Rhodospirillum rubrum ATCC 11170: one gene and its partner. The protein of the gene in region 1 interacts with the protein of each later gene in a pairwise test. Links are inferred from orthologs where the notes say so. Each region holds a gene or a part of one and is shown in the gene's direction. Other genes may lie near its edges.

Region 1 (4,681 bases):
GCACCTTCGCCAATATCGATCCGCGGGTCGAAGAGCATGTCGCGGCCAAGCTGGGCTTGCTGCCCGAACCGCTGTCGACCCAGGTGATCCCGCGTGATCGCCACGCCCAGTTCTTCGCCGTGCTCGGCGTCATCGCCAGTTCGGTCGAACGCGCCGCCCTTGAAATCCGCCATCTCCAGCGCACCGAAGTGCGCGAGGTCGAGGAATTCTTCTCGAAGGGCCAGAAGGGCAGCTCGGCCATGCCCCATAAGCGCAACCCGGTGCTGACCGAGAACCTGACCGGCCTTGCCCGCATGGTCCGCGCCTATGCCCTGCCGGCGATGGAAAACGTCGCCCTCTGGCACGAGCGCGACATCTCGCATTCCTCGGTCGAACGGATGATCGGCCCCGACGCCACCGTCACCCTGGATTTCGCCCTCGCCCGGCTGACCGGGGTCTTCACCAATCTGGTGATCTATCCCGAGGCGATCGACCGCACCTTGAACCAGATGGGCGGGCTGGTCTTCAGCCAGCGCGTCCTGCTCGCCCTCACCCAGGCCGGGGTGTCGCGCGAAGAGGCCTATCGCATCGTCCAGCGCAACGCCATGGAGGTGTGGAACGGCCAGGGCGGCCTGCTCGATCGCCTGAAAGCCGATGCGGCGGTCACCGACAAGCTGACCCCGGAGGCTTTGGAAGAGCTGTTCGATCTGGGCTACCACACCAAACACGTCGACACCATCTTCCGTCGGGTCTTCGGCGACAATTAGCCTAGGCAGCGGGTAACCTTGGAAGCGGGGCGCGCGGGTGGTCTATCGCAAGGACGACGATAAGGACGCGACGGCCCCGCCGGCGGGGGCCGAGGCCCCCGATCTGCTGTGGATCGTCGCCCTTGATGGCAAGGGCGGCTGCCGCGAGGTCGCCCTTGACGATGTTCCGGCCCTGATCGGCGGGCCGGAACGCCTGTGGATCCATCTGCATCGCGGCTGGCCCAAGGCCAATCGCTGGCTGAAGGAAGTTTTGGCGATCCCGCGCCCGGCCCGGCGCGATCTGTTGGCCGAAAGCACCCGCCCCGATAGCGCTTTCCTGGGCGAGGGGGTCTTGCTCAATATGCGCGGCATCAACGTCAATCCCGGCGCCGATCCCGAGGACATGGTGTCCCTGCGCCTGTGGATCACGACGTCGCTCATCATCACCAGCCGCGCCCGCTTCATCCTGGCGGCCAAGGATGTCCGCGCCCAATTGGCCCAGGGCCAGGGTCCGGTCGACTGCGGTGGGGTGGCCGCCGCCCTCGCCCTTGGTCTGGCCGAGCGCATGCAACCCTTCCTGCTCGAACTCGAAGACGCGATCTATGCGCTTGATGAACGCGACGAGGAACTGCGCGAGAACAATCCGCTGGTCGAAGAAGAGATCGAAGAGGGCCTCCATCAAAGCCGGATCGATATCGTCAGCCTGCGCCGCTACCTCGCTCCCCAACAGGCGGCCCTGACCCGTTTGATGGGCCATCCCCACCCGGCGCTCAGCGCCCAGGACCGGGAAATCCTCGGCGCGGCGCTCGCCACTTTCACCCGTTACGTTGAAGATCTGGATTCCTTGCGCGAACAGGCGGCCCTGCTGCGCGACCGCATCCAGCAGCGCGCCCAACAGCGGATAAACCGGTCGATTTACAAGATGACCCTGCTGGCCGGCATCTTCCTGCCACTGACCTTCTTCACCGGTCTGCTCGGCGTCAATCTGGGGGGCATGCCGGGCGCCCAATCGCCCTTCGGCTTCTGGATCCTGGTCGGCCTGCTGGTCGCCCTGGCCATCGGCGAATTCCTTTATATCCGCCACAGCCGCCGGTTTTGACTCCCAGCGGGCGGCGCCTTTTCAAGCCACTCTCAGAACGGCTCGCGGGGGTGGGCCCTTTCGCGGGCCTCGGCCTGCCCCTGACATTTCTCAAGCTTGATGCGCAGCCGACCTTCACCGATATCAATGCCCCGGGCCGCGAGATCGCCGAGAACCCGGCCGATCACCGCATCCTCGCCCCGGGCGGTCAGTTCGACTTCGACCACGCCCCGGGCATAGGTTTCCGCGTCGGCCCCGGTCAATCCCAGGGCTTCGGCCGCCCATAACCCGAACAAATGGTTGCGATGAGAGACCAGACGAAAACGCTGTTCCTCGTCGTGTTGATACTTCGCTTCGAAAGCTTTCTTGCGGTCGTCAAAGACATTGCTCATAGCGACCCTCCCCCCGGATGATCGGTTACCTTATCGTCCCCGTTACCGGGCTGTTTCATTTTTCCGCGCCCAAGGTAGAGACTCTTCCTATGGGCGCCATAGGCGTATTTTACACCGGCCCCGTCCGATCCGCGCATTGGAAAGTGAACGGCCGGTGTTTTCCCCGCCCCGCCGGGCGGAAGACAGGAGGCTTGCATGTGTACCGTGGTCATCGACCGACGCCCTGGCGATCCCTGGCCGCTGCTGGTGGCGGCCAACCGTGACGAACTGGCCGACCGCCCCTGGCTTCCTCCGGCCCGCCACTGGCCGTCGCGTCCGGAAGTGATCGCCGGGCTCGACGAACTGGCCGGCGGGACTTGGATGGGGCTGAACGACTGGGGCGTCGTCGCCTGCGTGCTCAATCGCGAAGGCACCTTGGGGCCGCTGGCCGGCCGGCGCAGCCGGGGCGAGTTGGTGCTTGACGCCCTTGATATGGCCGATGCTCGCGATGCCGCCGAGGCTTTGGCCGATATCGATCCCCGCGCCTACCGCCCCTTCAACCTGATTGTCGCCGATAATCGCGATGCCTTCTGGATCCGCCACGCCGATGCCGAGGGCCGCGCCGCCGTCGAGGTCCACCCCTTGGCCGAGGGACTGACCCTGATGACCGCCCATGATCCGGACGATCCCCTGGACGCCCGCGCCCGCGCCTATCTGCCGCGTTTTCGCGCCGCCCCCCGGCCCGATCCGCAGTTGCGTGATGGCTGGGCGCCCTGGACCCACCTTCTGGGGTCGCGCGACCATGCCGTCGACGACGGACCGACGGCGGCGATGTGCTTTTCCCTGGCCGGTGGCTTTGGAACCTCGAGTTCAAGCCTGATCGCCCTGCCGGCGATGGAGCGGATCGGCGTCGACCCCCTCTATTTATTCGCCCCCGCTCCGCCCGATCAGACGGATTATCGTCCGGTTCTTGGCGGCGGCGTTCCGGCATAACCGCACCCTGTGCGCATTCACCATTGCGATACCGCGCCGTTCCGGCTATGTAATAGACAAAGGGGATCCCAAGAGCGAACACTCTTCCCCCCACCCAAGCAACCGAGAGATCACCATGACACCGGCGGACTTCAAACAGTGGCGCAAGCTTCTGGGACTGTCGCAGAAAGAGGCCGCCGAAGCGCTCGGCCTCAAGCGGCGGGTGGTTCAGTATTATGAAAAGGGCGAGCGCGACGGCGACGAGGTCAGCGTGCCCAAGATCGTCCGCCTCGCCTGCTGGGCCTTGCAGTCCGGGATCGCCGATTACCAGGGGCCCATCGCCGCCCAGGACGCCCCGCCCGCGCCAGGCAAGGGTGGCGCCAAGCGCGGCAAGAAGGCCGCCAAGGCCGCCCGGGACTCGGGAGCGGAGTCGGCTACGGACGGGGCCGCGACCGCGGCGGACTCCCTGCCGGACGGCGCCGGAGGGTCCGACGCCCCCCGCCCTTTAGCCGCCTCCGGGCCAAACGAGGCCGCAAACGCTGTTCCCGCTGCCCCGATCGCCGGCGAGGCCGCCCCTCTGGACGATGCCGCTGCCGCCCCCGCCGCTGAGTCGGCGGCCCCGCCGAAGCGGACCGCCACCCGCCCGGCGCGGGCCCCCAAAACACCGCGCAAAATCAAGGCCCGCCCCGCCTCGCCAGCAGCCAAATCGCCCGCCGAAGACGGGGAGTGAGGCGGGGTCGGGGATCGGTGGGCGAGAACTATCGATTTACAGCCCACCCCCCTTTGCTGCTATAAGATCGCACATCCGCCCGGGGGAGGTCTCCAGAGAGACCTCGGAGACCCCGAGGCGGATGTTTTCCTGTCAGCAGTCCGGATCACGGAACCTGGATCCGTGCCGGCTCACTTCCGGGTTCCGCCCCATGGCACGACGCAAGCAGATTTACGAAGGCAAGGCCAAGGTCCTTTTCGAGGGTCCCGAGCCGGGCACGCTCGTCCAGTACTTCAAGGACGACGCGACCGCCTTCAATAACAAGAAGCACGGCACGATCACCGGCAAAGGCGTGCTCAACAACCGCATCAGCGAATACCTGATGACCCGCCTGACCGAGATCGGCGTGCCCAATCACTTCGTGCGGCGGCTGAACATGCGCGAGCAGCTCGTGCGTCAGGTCGAGATCATCCCCATCGAGGTGGTGATCCGCAACGTCGCCGCCGGCTCGATTTCGACCAAATTCGCCATCCCCGAAGGCACCCAGCTGCCGCGTTCGATCGTCGAGTACTATTACAAGAACGACGAATTGAACGATCCGATGGTGTCCGAAGAGCATGTGACCGCCTTCGGCTGGGCCAGCGTTCAGGAACTCGACGAGATCTTGTCGCTGTCGCTGCGCATCAATGATTACCTCTCGGGCCTGTTCCTCGGCGTTCAGCTCCGCCTTGTCGACTTCAAGCTTGAATTCGGCCGGATCTACAACGAGAACGGCGACGTCCAGATCATCCTGGCCGACGAGATTTCGCCCGACAACTGCCGCCTG
Region 2 (11,497 bases), 3.0 Mb from region 1 along the record:
CCCAAGATGATAGGGCAGCAGGGCCGCGCCGGTCAGCCGGTGCCATTCGCGCATGCGCGCCGCCGGAATCGTCGCCATGCGGGCGTTCACCTGCGAGAGCACGAAGGGACCGCACATCCCCGTGCAGTGCAGCAGGCTGCCGGTCAACCCGGCCAGGAACAGGGCCGACAGAATCCCGCCCTCGGAGACGACGACGGCCTGACAATGGGCGATCCCGGACTCGAGGATGGCCAGAAGAACGGCCTGCTGGTCCATGGGGCGCGCCTTTTCGCTCTAATCGCCAATCAGCGGGGTCGCCGATCCGGGAATCGATTGCATGGGATCGGGCCAGACCTCGCCACCGCACCCCTGCTTGGGCGGGCTCCACCAGGCCAGATCGCGGGCCAGCGGCACCACATCGCCCAGAACCACCAGGGCCGGCGGCGCGATGCCCAGGCGATCGCGCTCCGTCACCGCCTGGGCCAGGGTGGTGATATGGACCCTTTGGGCGGCGGTGGTGGCGTCGGAGACGAAGGCGACCGGCGTTTCGCCCGACCGGCCATGCTCCATCAGCCGGGCGGCGATCACATCAAGGGTTTTGAGCGCCATGTAGAAAACCAGCACCGGCAAGCGGGCCAGGGCTTCCCAATCGAAGGTATCGGGAACCTCGCCGGTCGCCGCATGGCCGGTGACGAAGGTCACGGTGGCATTGGTGTCGCGGGTGGTGGCGGGAATGCCGGCATAGGCCAGCCCGCCCACCCCGGCCGTCACCCCGGGGACGATGCGAAAGGGCACGCCGGCGGCGACCAGGGTCCGCGCCTCCTCGGCGCCGCGCCCGAAGACAAAGGGATCTCCGCCCTTGAGACGGACGACCCGCTTGCCGGCCCGTGCCAGATCGACCAGCCGGGCCGAAATATCGGGCTGGCTATGCGAGGGGCGGCCGCCGCGTTTGCCCGCCGGGATCAACACGGCCTCCTCGCGCGCCAAGCCAAGGACCCGGCCGTCGATCAGGGCGTCGTGGACCACCACATCGGCCTCGGCCAGGGCATGGGCGGCCAGCACGGTCAGCAGGCCGGGATCGCCCGGACCGGCGCCAACCAGCCACACCCAGCCGGGTTCGACGGGAGGAAGGGCCAACCCGAGTCGGGAAAAGGCGAAAGACTGTTTCATGGCGGCACGCTACACCGACGCGATGGTGAATTTCCAGTGGCGGGTGACGGCTTTTTCACCCGCCCCCGTCGATAACAGGTCGGGGCGCGGAGCGGGTTCCTCGGCCGACCAGCCGATCCGGCTCCTCGGAGGGGGCGGCGGGAAGGGTGAAATGGAAGCGCGTGCCGACCCCGGGGGCGCTTTCGACGAAGATGGTGCCGCCGTGCTGTTCAACGATTCGCCGACAGATCGCCAGCCCAACCCCGGTGCCCGGATAGCGGTCGGCGCCATGGAGCCGGCGGAACAGGGCGAAGATCTGGGCACCGTGGACGGGGTCGAGGCCGATGCCATTATCGCTCAGGGTGAAGCACCACAGACCCGAGGCATCCAGGGTTTCGGCGGCCTTCAGGGTGACCTCGGGAACGACATCGGGGCGGCGGAACTTCAAGGCGTTGTCAAACAGGTTGACCATCACGTCGAACAAATCGCGCCGCCGCCCGAGAACGCTGGGAAGCGGGTCGATGCGGATGGTCGCGCCGCTGGCGGCGATCTCGTCGGCCAGGGCGGAAACGACCTCGCGCGCCAGATCGGCGGTGTCGACGACCTCGTGGAACTGGCCATCGCGACCGGCCCGGGCATAGATCAACAGATCCTGGATAAGATCGCGCATCCGCCGGGCGCCGGTGATGGCGAAGATCATATGGTCGCGGGCCGGCCCGTCCAGGGCGTCGCCCAGATGGCGTTCAAGAAGCTGACAATGGCTGACCACGGCGCGCACCGGTTCTTGAAGGTCATGGGCGGCGATCTCGGCGAAATGCTGCAGCTCGCGGTTCGAGGCGGTCAATTCGACCACCGAGGCCCGCAAAGCGTCCTCGGCGCGCTGGCGCCGGGTGATATCGGAGACGACGCCGATCAAGCCGCGCACCGTGGGATCGCCCGGTTCGCGATAGGGCGAGGCGGTGATCGAGATCAGCTTGTGGCGCCCCGAGACGTCGTGTTCCATCGCCTCCCACACCCGCGTCCGCCCCTCGCGCAGCACAAGGGCCTCTTCGGCGCGGTGGCGGTCGTAATTCTCGCTGCGCAGAACCTGCTCCATCCGCTGACCGAGGATTTCGGCGCGGCTGCGGCCCGAGGCGGTTTCGAAAGCCAGATTGCAGCCCTGATAGCGGTCCTCGCGGTCTTTCAGGAAAACCGGCAGGGGGATGGCGTCAAGCAGGGTCTGCTGGAAACGGCGCTGGCGGTCCATCTCGGCGTCGGCCCGCTCGCTTTGGGTGATATCCTTGGCCGCGCCGCGCCAGCCCTGGCGGTCGCCGCTTTGCGCATCGAACAGCGGAACGGCGCTGATCAGCAGAACGCGCGGCGAGCCGTCGCTGTGGCGGGCCTCGAAGCGCTGCTCGCGGAAGGGCCGCGGATCGCTTTTGAAGAACGGCGGGTCGCCCGAGGCCGCAAGTTCGGCGAAGGGGTGGCCGATCAGGGCCCGGGCCGGATATCCGAGGATTTCAAAAACCCGGTCGGAAGCGTAGGTCAGAAGGCCGGCGGAATCGGTCTCCCAGATCCAGTCGGAAACCAGACGGGTCAAGTCGTAGAGACGTTGCAGGGCCAGACCGACGGGCTCGCCGCTCATCGCCTAGCTTTCCTTGGGTTGCCGCCGAAAAGGACGGGAAGAGGCCGGGCGGCCGAAGACCAGGGTGGGGGCGCTGGCCTCGCTTTCAAGCGACAGCAGGGCCTTGAGATAATCCTGGTCGCGCTGCCAGCGACGAAGCACGCGCCGGGCATCCTCAAGGGCGATGCGATCGAAGATCTCCATCACCTGGACGTGAGTCTCGCGCAGGCTGCTGACCCCGGTCGGCCGGGCCTGACGCGACAGCAAGAACAGCACCGAGAAATCCTCGCGCGCGAAATCCAGGGCCTTGCAGGCGATCGCCAGCCCTTCGCCGCCCGGCTCGAACAACATGCGCTGGACCAGGGCCGGACGCATGCCGCTCATCCGGGCGAAAAGTTCGATGAACAGGGCGACCTCGCCGTCGTGCAGACTGCTGATCAGCAGTTCGACATTGATATCGCCCTTGCGGAACAGCGTATCGGCCAGAACGGCGGCGGGTTGGGGGCCGCGTTCATCGAGCGTGGTCTCGATGCCGTCATGGGCGGCTTTTTCCAGAAGATCATCGACGCTGTCGGGGTCGAGATCGAACTGGGTGACGATATATTTGCGCAAGGCGGCCGAGACCCACATGAACATGCGCTTGGCCACATCGGGCGGCAGATCGCGCCGGCGCAGGATCGGCTCCTGAAAGGTGTCGACCCGGCGCGATTGCTCGACCAGATAATCCATGGTCGCCGCCGAAATGCGGGCGTCGGGGTTGCGCAAAAGTTCGGTGATGACGGTGGCGTCGCCGCTTTGCACCAGGGCGGCGGAAACCTGGGGGCTGACCTCGAAGCGCACGGCGATGGCCAATTGATGCTCGAAGGTGCGGTTGCGGATGACCTCGATCAGATCGGCATCCTGAAGAACCCGGCTTTGGCTGAGAATGGGAAACGAGATATCGATATCTTCATTGGCCAGGAAGCTGATCAGCGCGTGGGGCGCGTCGGTGCGTTCGGCCAGCTCGCTGCTGATCCGTTTGCGGACCGAATGCTCGATCTCGCGCAAAACCCGCTTGAGGATATCGACCATCAGCGTCCGCTCGCGCTCGGTCAGCACCCGGCCCCGGGCCGAAAAAAGGTCGACCATCGCCTCGGCGAGACGGTTGCGGCTGCTGACCGTCTTTTCGCGGGCCATCTTAAGCAACGCCTCGGCATCGATCGGCTGGCTTGGAGCGCCGTCTTCTTCCGGCTTTGGTTCGCCGTTGTCACTCATTTCGGTGTTATCCCCGGGTCCGATCCTTCCCGAACGGCGGGAGGGAACCGCTGGCCTTGACGACCTGATTGGCTCGATGTTTTCGGAAGTATAAGCTTTCCAGTCAAGCGCGCCACCCACCCGAGGCCAAGTTCTTCGACGCGGGTTGGGAGAGGCCTCGGCGACACCGGCTTTTTGGTTCTGTTGAACCGGGGGCGGTTTGGCCCTATGGTCTCGCCCTTCCGGGCGCCTGCCGCGCCGTTCCAGCCCCAGGCGAGAGATGAGCGATCTGTCCCACATCCGCAATTTCGCGATCATCGCGCACATCGACCACGGCAAATCCACCCTTGCCGACCGTCTGATCCAGACCTGTGGCGGAGTCGAGGCGCGCGACATGAAGGAGCAGCTCCTCGATTCGATGGATCTGGAGCGCGAACGCGGCATCACCATCAAGGCGCAGACCGTGCGCCTGCATTACACCGCCAAAAGCGATGGCCGCACCTATCAGCTCAATCTGATGGACACGCCGGGCCATGTCGACTTCGCCTATGAGGTTTCGCGCTCGCTCGCGGCCTGCGAAGGCTCGCTGCTGGTCGTCGACGCCAGCCAGGGGGTCGAGGCCCAGACCCTGGCCAATGTCTATCAGGCGATCGACGCCGGCCACGAGATCATCCCGGTTCTGAACAAGATCGACCTGCCCGCCGCCGAACCCGAGCGGATCAAGCAGCAGATCGAGGACGTGATCGGTCTTGATACCTCGGACGCCGTCGGCATTTCGGCCAAGACCGGCCTCAATATCGATCAGGTGCTGGAAGCCCTGGTGTTGCGCCTGCCGCCGCCGACCGGCGATGTCGACGCCCCGACCCAGGCACTTCTGGTTGATTCGTGGTACGATTCCTATCTGGGCGTCGTCATCCTGGTGCGCGTGCGCCACGGCGTGCTGCGCAAGGGCATGAAGATGCTGATGATGGCCACCGGGGCCGTCCATCCCATCGACAAGGTCGGCGTTTTCACCCCGAAGATGCTGGAAACCGACTCGCTGTCAGCCGGCGAAATGGGCTTCGTCATGGCCGGCATCAAAAGCGTGGCCGACTGCCAGATCGGCGACACCATCACCGATGACCGGGCCCCCGCCGCCGAGGCCCTGCCCGGCTTCAAGGCGTCGATTCCGGTGGTGTGGTGCGGCCTGTTCCCCGTCGACAGCAGCGATTTCGAGGTGCTGCGCGAAAGCCTGGCCAAATTGCGCCTCAATGACAGCAGTTTCGAGTTCCAGGCCGAAAGCAGCGCCGCCCTTGGCTTCGGCTTCCGCTGCGGGTTCCTGGGGCTGCTCCATATGGAGATCATCCAGGAGCGGCTGGAACGCGAATTCGGCCTTGATCTGATCACCACCGCGCCCAGCGTCGTCTATCGCATGCATATGACCGACGGCACCTTGCTGGAACTGCACAATCCCGCCGATATGCCCGATCCGGTGCGCCTGGATTTCGTCGAGGAGCCCTGGGTCAAGGCGACGATCATGGTGCCCGATGAATATCTGGGCCAGATCCTGGCCCTGTGCACCGAGCGGCGCGGCATCCAGATGGATCTGACCTATGCCGGGTCGCGGGCGATGGCCGTTTACAAGCTGCCGCTCAACGAGATCGTCTTTGATTTCTATGACCGGCTGAAATCGATCAGCCGGGGCTATGCCAGCTTCGATTACGAGGTGGCCGATTATGCCGAAAGCGATCTGGTCAAGGTGTCGATCCTGGTCAACAACGAGCCGGTCGACGCCCTGGCCTTCATCGCCCACCGCACCCAGGCCGATTTCCGCGGGCGCCAGATCTGCGGCCGTCTCAAGGACCTGATCCCCCGTCACCTGTTCAAGGTGCCGATCCAGGCGGCCATCGGCGGCCGGGTCATCGCCCGCGAGACCATCGCCGCCATGCGCAAGGACGTCACCGCCAAGTGTTATGGCGGCGACATCACCCGCAAGAAAAAGCTGCTGGAGAAGCAGAAAGAGGGCAAGAAGAAGATGCGCCAGTTCGGCAAGGTGGAAATTCCCCAATCCGCCTTCATCAACGCCTTGCGCATGAGCGACGATTGAGGAGCCGGGGCCGGGCGGAGCCCCTCCGCAAGGCCCCGCCGGCCCCACGTCCGCCGTCCCCCTCTGGACAGCGCCACCGGAAACGCCGAGGGTAGGCCATGCACCTTCTCGCCGCACAGCCCGGTCGGGTTTCCGATGGCTCGGATGCGGTGGACCTGGGGCAGGATCCCGCCGATATCCTGTTCCTTTCCGCCGCCGACACGGAGATAGCCTGCCTCGCCGCCGCCCGCGCGGCCTGGGCGGAGGCGCCAAGCCTGCGCGCGGCCAATCTCACCCGCCTTGGTCATCCGATGAGCGTCGATCTGTGGATCGACGATCTGGCCTCGCGGGCCAAGCTGGTGGTGGTGCGGCTGCTTGGCGGCCGCGGCTATTGGCCCCATGGTGTCGATAGTCTGGCCGATCTGGCGCGCACGCGCGGGCTGACCCTGGCCCTGCTGCCCGGCGATGCCAATCCCGATGTCGAACTGGCCCGGCTGTCGACCCTGCCGCGCGAGACCCTGCACCGCCTGTGGCGCTATTGGGTGGAAGGCGGCATCGACAACGCCGGGCAGTTCCTGCGCTGCTGCGCCGAGTTGATCGGCCGCCCCACCCCCTGGCGCGACCCGGTTCCCTTGCCGGTGGCCGGCCTTCTGGGCGACGAGCCCGATGCCGCCGATGGGCGGAGCGGGGTCGCCCTGGTTTTTTACCGCGCCCTGGTTCAGGCGGGGGATCTGGCGCCGATCACCGCGCTGCGGGCGGCGCTGGAGGCGCGCGGGCTGCGGGTGGTCGCGCTCTATTGCACCAGCTTGAAAGATCCGCTGGCGGCGGCGACCGTGGAAACCGTGCTGCTGCGCCAGAGCCCGGCCGTGATCATCAATTTCACCGGCTTCGCCGTCTCGGCCCCCGGGGCGCCGCGCGTCTCGCCGCTGGCCGGACCCGATGCCCCGGTGCTGCAGGCGATCTTGGCCGCCAGCGACGAGATCGGCTGGCGCCAGCTCGCCAACGGGCTGATCGCCCGCGATATCGCCATGAACGTCGCCCTGCCCGAGGTCGATGGCCGGATCCTGTCGCGGGCGATTTCCTTCAAGGCCCTGGACGAGCGCGACGAGGCGCTGCAAACCACCCTCACCCGCCATCGTCCGGTCGCCGACCGCGTCGATTTCGTCGCCGCCCTGGCCGCCAATTGGGCGCGGCTGCGCGCCACGGCACCGGGCGAGCGGCGGGTTGCCCTGATCCTGGCCAATTATCCCAATCGCGACGGACGGGTCGGCAATGGGGTGGGCCTTGATACCCCAGCGGCCACCGTGCGGGTGCTGCGCGCCCTGGAGGCCGCCGGCTATGGGGTCGAAGGCGCTCCGGGCGATGGCGCGGGGCTGATGGAGCGGCTGCTGCGCCAGGGACCGACCAATGCCCTGGGCAGCGCCGGCCGCAGCGGAGGGGGAGTCCTGCTGCCTTTGGCTGCCTATCAGGCCTTTCTCGCCGCCCTTCCCGGACAGGCCGGCCACAAGGTCACCGAGCGCTGGGGCCGTCCCGAGGAGGATCCCTTCTATGTCGCCGGGCGCGGCGGCTTCGTTTTGCCGCTGGCGGTGATGGGGCGGGTGGTGGTCGGCATCCAGCCGGCGCGCGGCTATAACCTTGATCCGGTCGCCAGCTATCACGATCCGGCGCTGCCGCCGCCCCACGGCTATCTGGCCTTCCATGCCTGGCTGCGCGCCAGTTTCGATGTCCATGCCATCGTCCATATGGGCAAGCACGGCAATCTGGAATGGCTGCCCGGCAAGGCGGTGGCCCTGTCGCAGGACTGCTTCCCCGAAGCCGCCCTCGGGCCCTTGCCCCATCTCTATCCCTTCATCGTCAATGATCCGGGCGAAGGCACCCAGGCCAAGCGGCGCTCGCAGGCCGTTATCATCGATCACCTGACGCCGCCGCTGACCCGGGCGGAAACCTATGGCGTGCTGCGCGACCTTGAACGCCTTGTCGATGAGTTCTACGAGGCCGCCAGCATCGATCCCCGGCGCCTGGGCGTGCTCAAGCGCGCCATCCTTGATCTGGCGGAAAACGCCGGGCTGCTTGCCGATCTTGGTCTGGGCAAGGGCATCAACGACGAGGATGCGCTGAGCGCCCTTGATAACCACCTGTGCGATCTCAAGGAAATGCAGATCCGCGACGGATTGCATGTTTTTGGCGACTCGCCGGTCGGCCGCCTGCGCACCGATCTGCTGGTCGCCCTGGCCCGCGGTCCGCGCGGCGCCGGGGCTGCCAACGAAAGCCTGACCCGGGCCCTGGCCCGCGATCTCGGGCTTGGCGCCTTCGATCCCTTGGCCGCCACCCTGGCCGAGCCCTGGCAGGGACCGCGCCCCGACGCCCTGGCCGATCAGGTCGAGGATCCCTGGCGCACCGCCGGCGATACGGTGGAGCGGCTGGAATATCTGGCCAGCGCCCTGGTCAGCGGCGCCCGTCCGGCCGATCCGGCGTGGCCACGCACCGCCGCCGTGCTTGATACGGTGTTTACCACCCTGGGCCCGGCGGTCGACGCCTGCGGCCCGGCCGAGATCGCCGGCTTGCTCAGCGGTCTGGATGGCCGCTTCGTTGACCCCGGCCCCTCGGGGGCGCCGTCGCGCGGCCGCCCCGATGTGCTGCCGACGGGGCGCAATTTCTATTCGGTCGACAACCGCACGGTGCCGACTCCGGCGGCTTGGACGCTGGGCTGGAAGGCGGCCAATCTGCTGCTCGAGCGTCATTTGCAAGATCACGGCGATTGGCCGCGCTCGCTGGTGCTGACCGCCTGGGGCACCTCGACCATGCGCACCGGCGGCGATGACATCGCCCAGACCCTGGCCCTGATGGGGGTGCAGACCACCTGGGATCCGATGACGCGCCGGGTCACCGGCTTTGAAATCATGCCGCTATCGGTGCTTGACCGCCCGCGCGTCGATGTCACCTTGCGCATCAGCGGCTTTTTCCGCGACGCCTTTCCCGGTCTGGTCGATCTGGTCGATTCGGCCGCCCGCGCCGTCGCCGCCCAGGATGACGAGCCCGCCGATCTCAATCCCTTGGCCCAACGGGTGCGCGAAGAGACCCAGCAGATGGTGCGCTCAGGGATCGAGCCCGCCTTAGCCCGGCGCCGCGCCGGCCATCGGGTGTTTGGCGCCCGGCCGGGGGCCTATGGCGCCGGGCTGCAGGCGCTGATCGACGAACGCGGCTGGGAAACCGATGCGGATCTGGCGCGCGCCTATATCGCCTGGGGCGGCTACGCCTATGGTGACGGCGCCGCCGGCGACGCCGCCCATGGCCAGTTCCAGCGCCGCTTGGCCGCCGCCGAGGCGGTGGTGCAGAACCAGGACAACCGCGAGCACGACCTGCTCGATTCCGATGATTATTACCAGTTCGAAGGCGGCGCGGCGGCGGCGGTGCGGGTGCTGTCGGGCAACCAGCCGGCGATCTATCACGGCGACACCTCGCGCACCGACAGCCCGCGCATCCGCACCCTGACCGAGGAGATCGCCCGCGTCGTCCGCGCCCGGGTGGTCAATCCCAAATGGATCCGCGGCGCCATGCGCCATGGCTATAAGGGCGCCTTCGAAATGGCGGCGACGGTCGATTACCTGTTCGCCTTCGCCGCCACCGCCCGCGTGGTCAAGGACCACCAGTTCGATCTGGTCGCCGAGGCCTATCTGCTTGATCCCGAGGTGCGGGGGTTCCTGCGCGCCGTCAATCCCGACGCCCTGGCCGAGATGGCCCGGCGCCTGCGCGAGGCCCTCGATCGCGGGCTGTGGCGCAGTCGGCGCAATGACATGGGCGCGGTGCTAGCGGCCCTGGCCGAAGGCCAAGAGCCCAGCTAGGATATTACCGATCCTTCTCTGGAAAGGCTGCCGATGTCCGACGATCAGATCCCGCTTGCCGACCCGCCCTTCGATGCCGCCGAGAGCGACGATGCCCGCCACCGCGAGCGCATGGCCAAGAAGAAGGTCGTCCGCGACCGCATGCTGGCGAGCAAGGCGACCGCCAAGGGATTGCTGGTCGTTCATACCGGCACCGGCAAGGGCAAATCGACCGCCGCCTTCGGCATGGTCCTGCGCTGCATCGGCCACGGCTTTCCCGTCGCCATCGTCCAGTTCGTCAAAGGCGCCAAGACCACCGCCGAGCGCGATTTTCTGGAAGGCTTCCCCGATCTGGTCACCATCCGCGCCATGGGCGAGGGCTTCACCTGGGAAACCCAGGACCGCGAGCGCGATATCGCCAGCGCCCGCAAGGCCTGGGAGGTCGCCAAGGGCTTCCTCGCCGACCCGACCCTGCATATGGTGGTGCTCGACGAGATCAATATCGTGCTGCGCTATGGCTATCTGGAGGTCGCCGAGGTGATCGACGCCGTCACCGCCCGCCCCGCCGGCCAGCACGCGGTGCTGACCGGGCGCAACGCTCCCGAGGCGCTGATCGAGGCCGCCGATCTGGTGACCGAGATGAAGATGATCAAACACCCCTTCCGCGCCGGCATCGGCCCCCAGCCGGGGGTGGAGTTTTAATCTTCCACGCCGTGGGCGCTGGAACGGGCCTTGGTCCATTTGCTGGCTTCGGCCAGGATCCATTCGCGGAAGGCCCGCACACCGGGGCGGGCGAGGTGGCCGGGGGGGCAGACCAGCCAGTATTTCATCGGGCTGGGCACGCGCAGGGTGAAGGGTTCGACCAGCCGCCCGGCCTTGAGGTCGTCTTCAACCATCACCGTGCGCCCCAGCATCACCCCCTGGCTTTCGATGCAGGCCTGGATGGCCAGGGCCGAATCGAGATAGCCCGGGCCCCGGGCCGGCCGCACGTCGAGGGCTCCGGCGGGGTCGAGCCAGGAGACCCAGGAAATCCCCACGTCCTGGAGCAACAGGTGCTGGCTGAGGTCGGAGGGCTGGCGCAGCGGCCGGATGCCGCGCATCAGCGCCGGGCTGCACACCGGAAACAGTTCCTCTTCCAGCAACAGATCGGCATGGAGATCGTCGCCGACCTCGCGGGTCATGCGGATGGCGACATCGATGCCCTCGGTGGCGAAATTGACCAACTCGCGGGTGGTGTGCAGCCGGACCTCGATATCGGGATTGGCGTTGATGAAGCCGCCCAGGCGCTGGACCAGCCATTTGATGGCGAAGCTCGGCATGGTCGAGATCGTCAGCATGCCGGCACGCGGATCATTGCGCACCAGCGCCGCCGTCGCCTCGGCGATTTCATCAAGGGCCTGACCGATGGCCAGGGCATAGACCTGACCGGCCTCGGTCATCACCACCTGCTTGTTGCGGCGGCGGAAAAGCGCCACGCCCAGCCAATCTTCCAACCCGCGGATCTGATGGCTGACGGCGGCCTGGGTGACCCCCAGATCCTCGGCCGCCTGGGTGAACGACAGCCGTTTGGCCGCCGCGGTGAAGGCGCGCAAGGCGTTGAGCGGCGGCAGATCCCGGGGCATGGCCCACCTTCCTTCAGATTACTTT

Evidence for each region.
Region 2: the proteins of RRU_RS03730 (region 1) and lepA interact in binary tests that used the Escherichia coli proteins (3 or more experiments, as listed by UniProt). The link is inferred for Rhodospirillum rubrum ATCC 11170 from one-to-one orthologs.

The regions. Positions count from the first base shown.
Region 1 is NC_007643.1:838,908-843,588, reverse strand. Bases 1-2,803 are described here. They hold RRU_RS03730 (zinc transporter ZntB), read left to right. Parts: upstream 1-783; coding sequence 784-1,824; downstream 1,825-2,803. Other genes in these bases: RRU_RS03720 (NRDE family protein), read left to right, coding at 2,391-2,803; RRU_RS03725 (DUF1476 domain-containing protein), read right to left, coding at 1,857-2,195; purB (adenylosuccinate lyase), read left to right, coding at 1-746. Outside these bases: more of RRU_RS03720, read left to right, coding at 2,804-3,167; RRU_RS03715 (helix-turn-helix domain-containing protein), read left to right, coding at 3,283-3,876; purC (phosphoribosylaminoimidazolesuccinocarboxamide synthase), read left to right, coding at 4,067-4,681. UniProt on the Escherichia coli protein: Zinc transporter. Acts as a Zn(2+):proton symporter, which likely mediates zinc ion uptake. Purified ZntB reconstituted in liposomes also binds and transports Cd(2+), Ni(2+) and Co(2+).
Region 2 is NC_007643.1:3,874,215-3,885,711, forward strand. What follows is about bases 3,693-6,647. They hold lepA (translation elongation factor 4), read left to right. Parts: upstream 3,693-4,244; coding sequence 4,245-6,050; downstream 6,051-6,647. Other genes in these bases: RRU_RS17395 (DUF2336 domain-containing protein), read right to left, coding at 3,693-3,985; cobN (cobaltochelatase subunit CobN), read left to right, coding at 6,149-6,647. Also shown: RRU_RS17380 (sulfite exporter TauE/SafE family protein), read right to left, coding at 1-255; cobA (uroporphyrinogen-III C-methyltransferase), read right to left, coding at 274-1,149; RRU_RS17390 (sensor histidine kinase), read right to left, coding at 1,205-2,752; more of RRU_RS17395, read right to left, coding at 2,756-3,692; more of cobN, read left to right, coding at 6,648-9,871; cobO (cob(I)yrinic acid a,c-diamide adenosyltransferase), read left to right, coding at 9,905-10,552; RRU_RS17415 (transcriptional regulator GcvA), read right to left, coding at 10,549-11,472. UniProt on the Escherichia coli protein: Required for accurate and efficient protein synthesis under certain stress conditions. May act as a fidelity factor of the translation reaction, by catalyzing a one-codon backward translocation of tRNAs on improperly translocated ribosomes.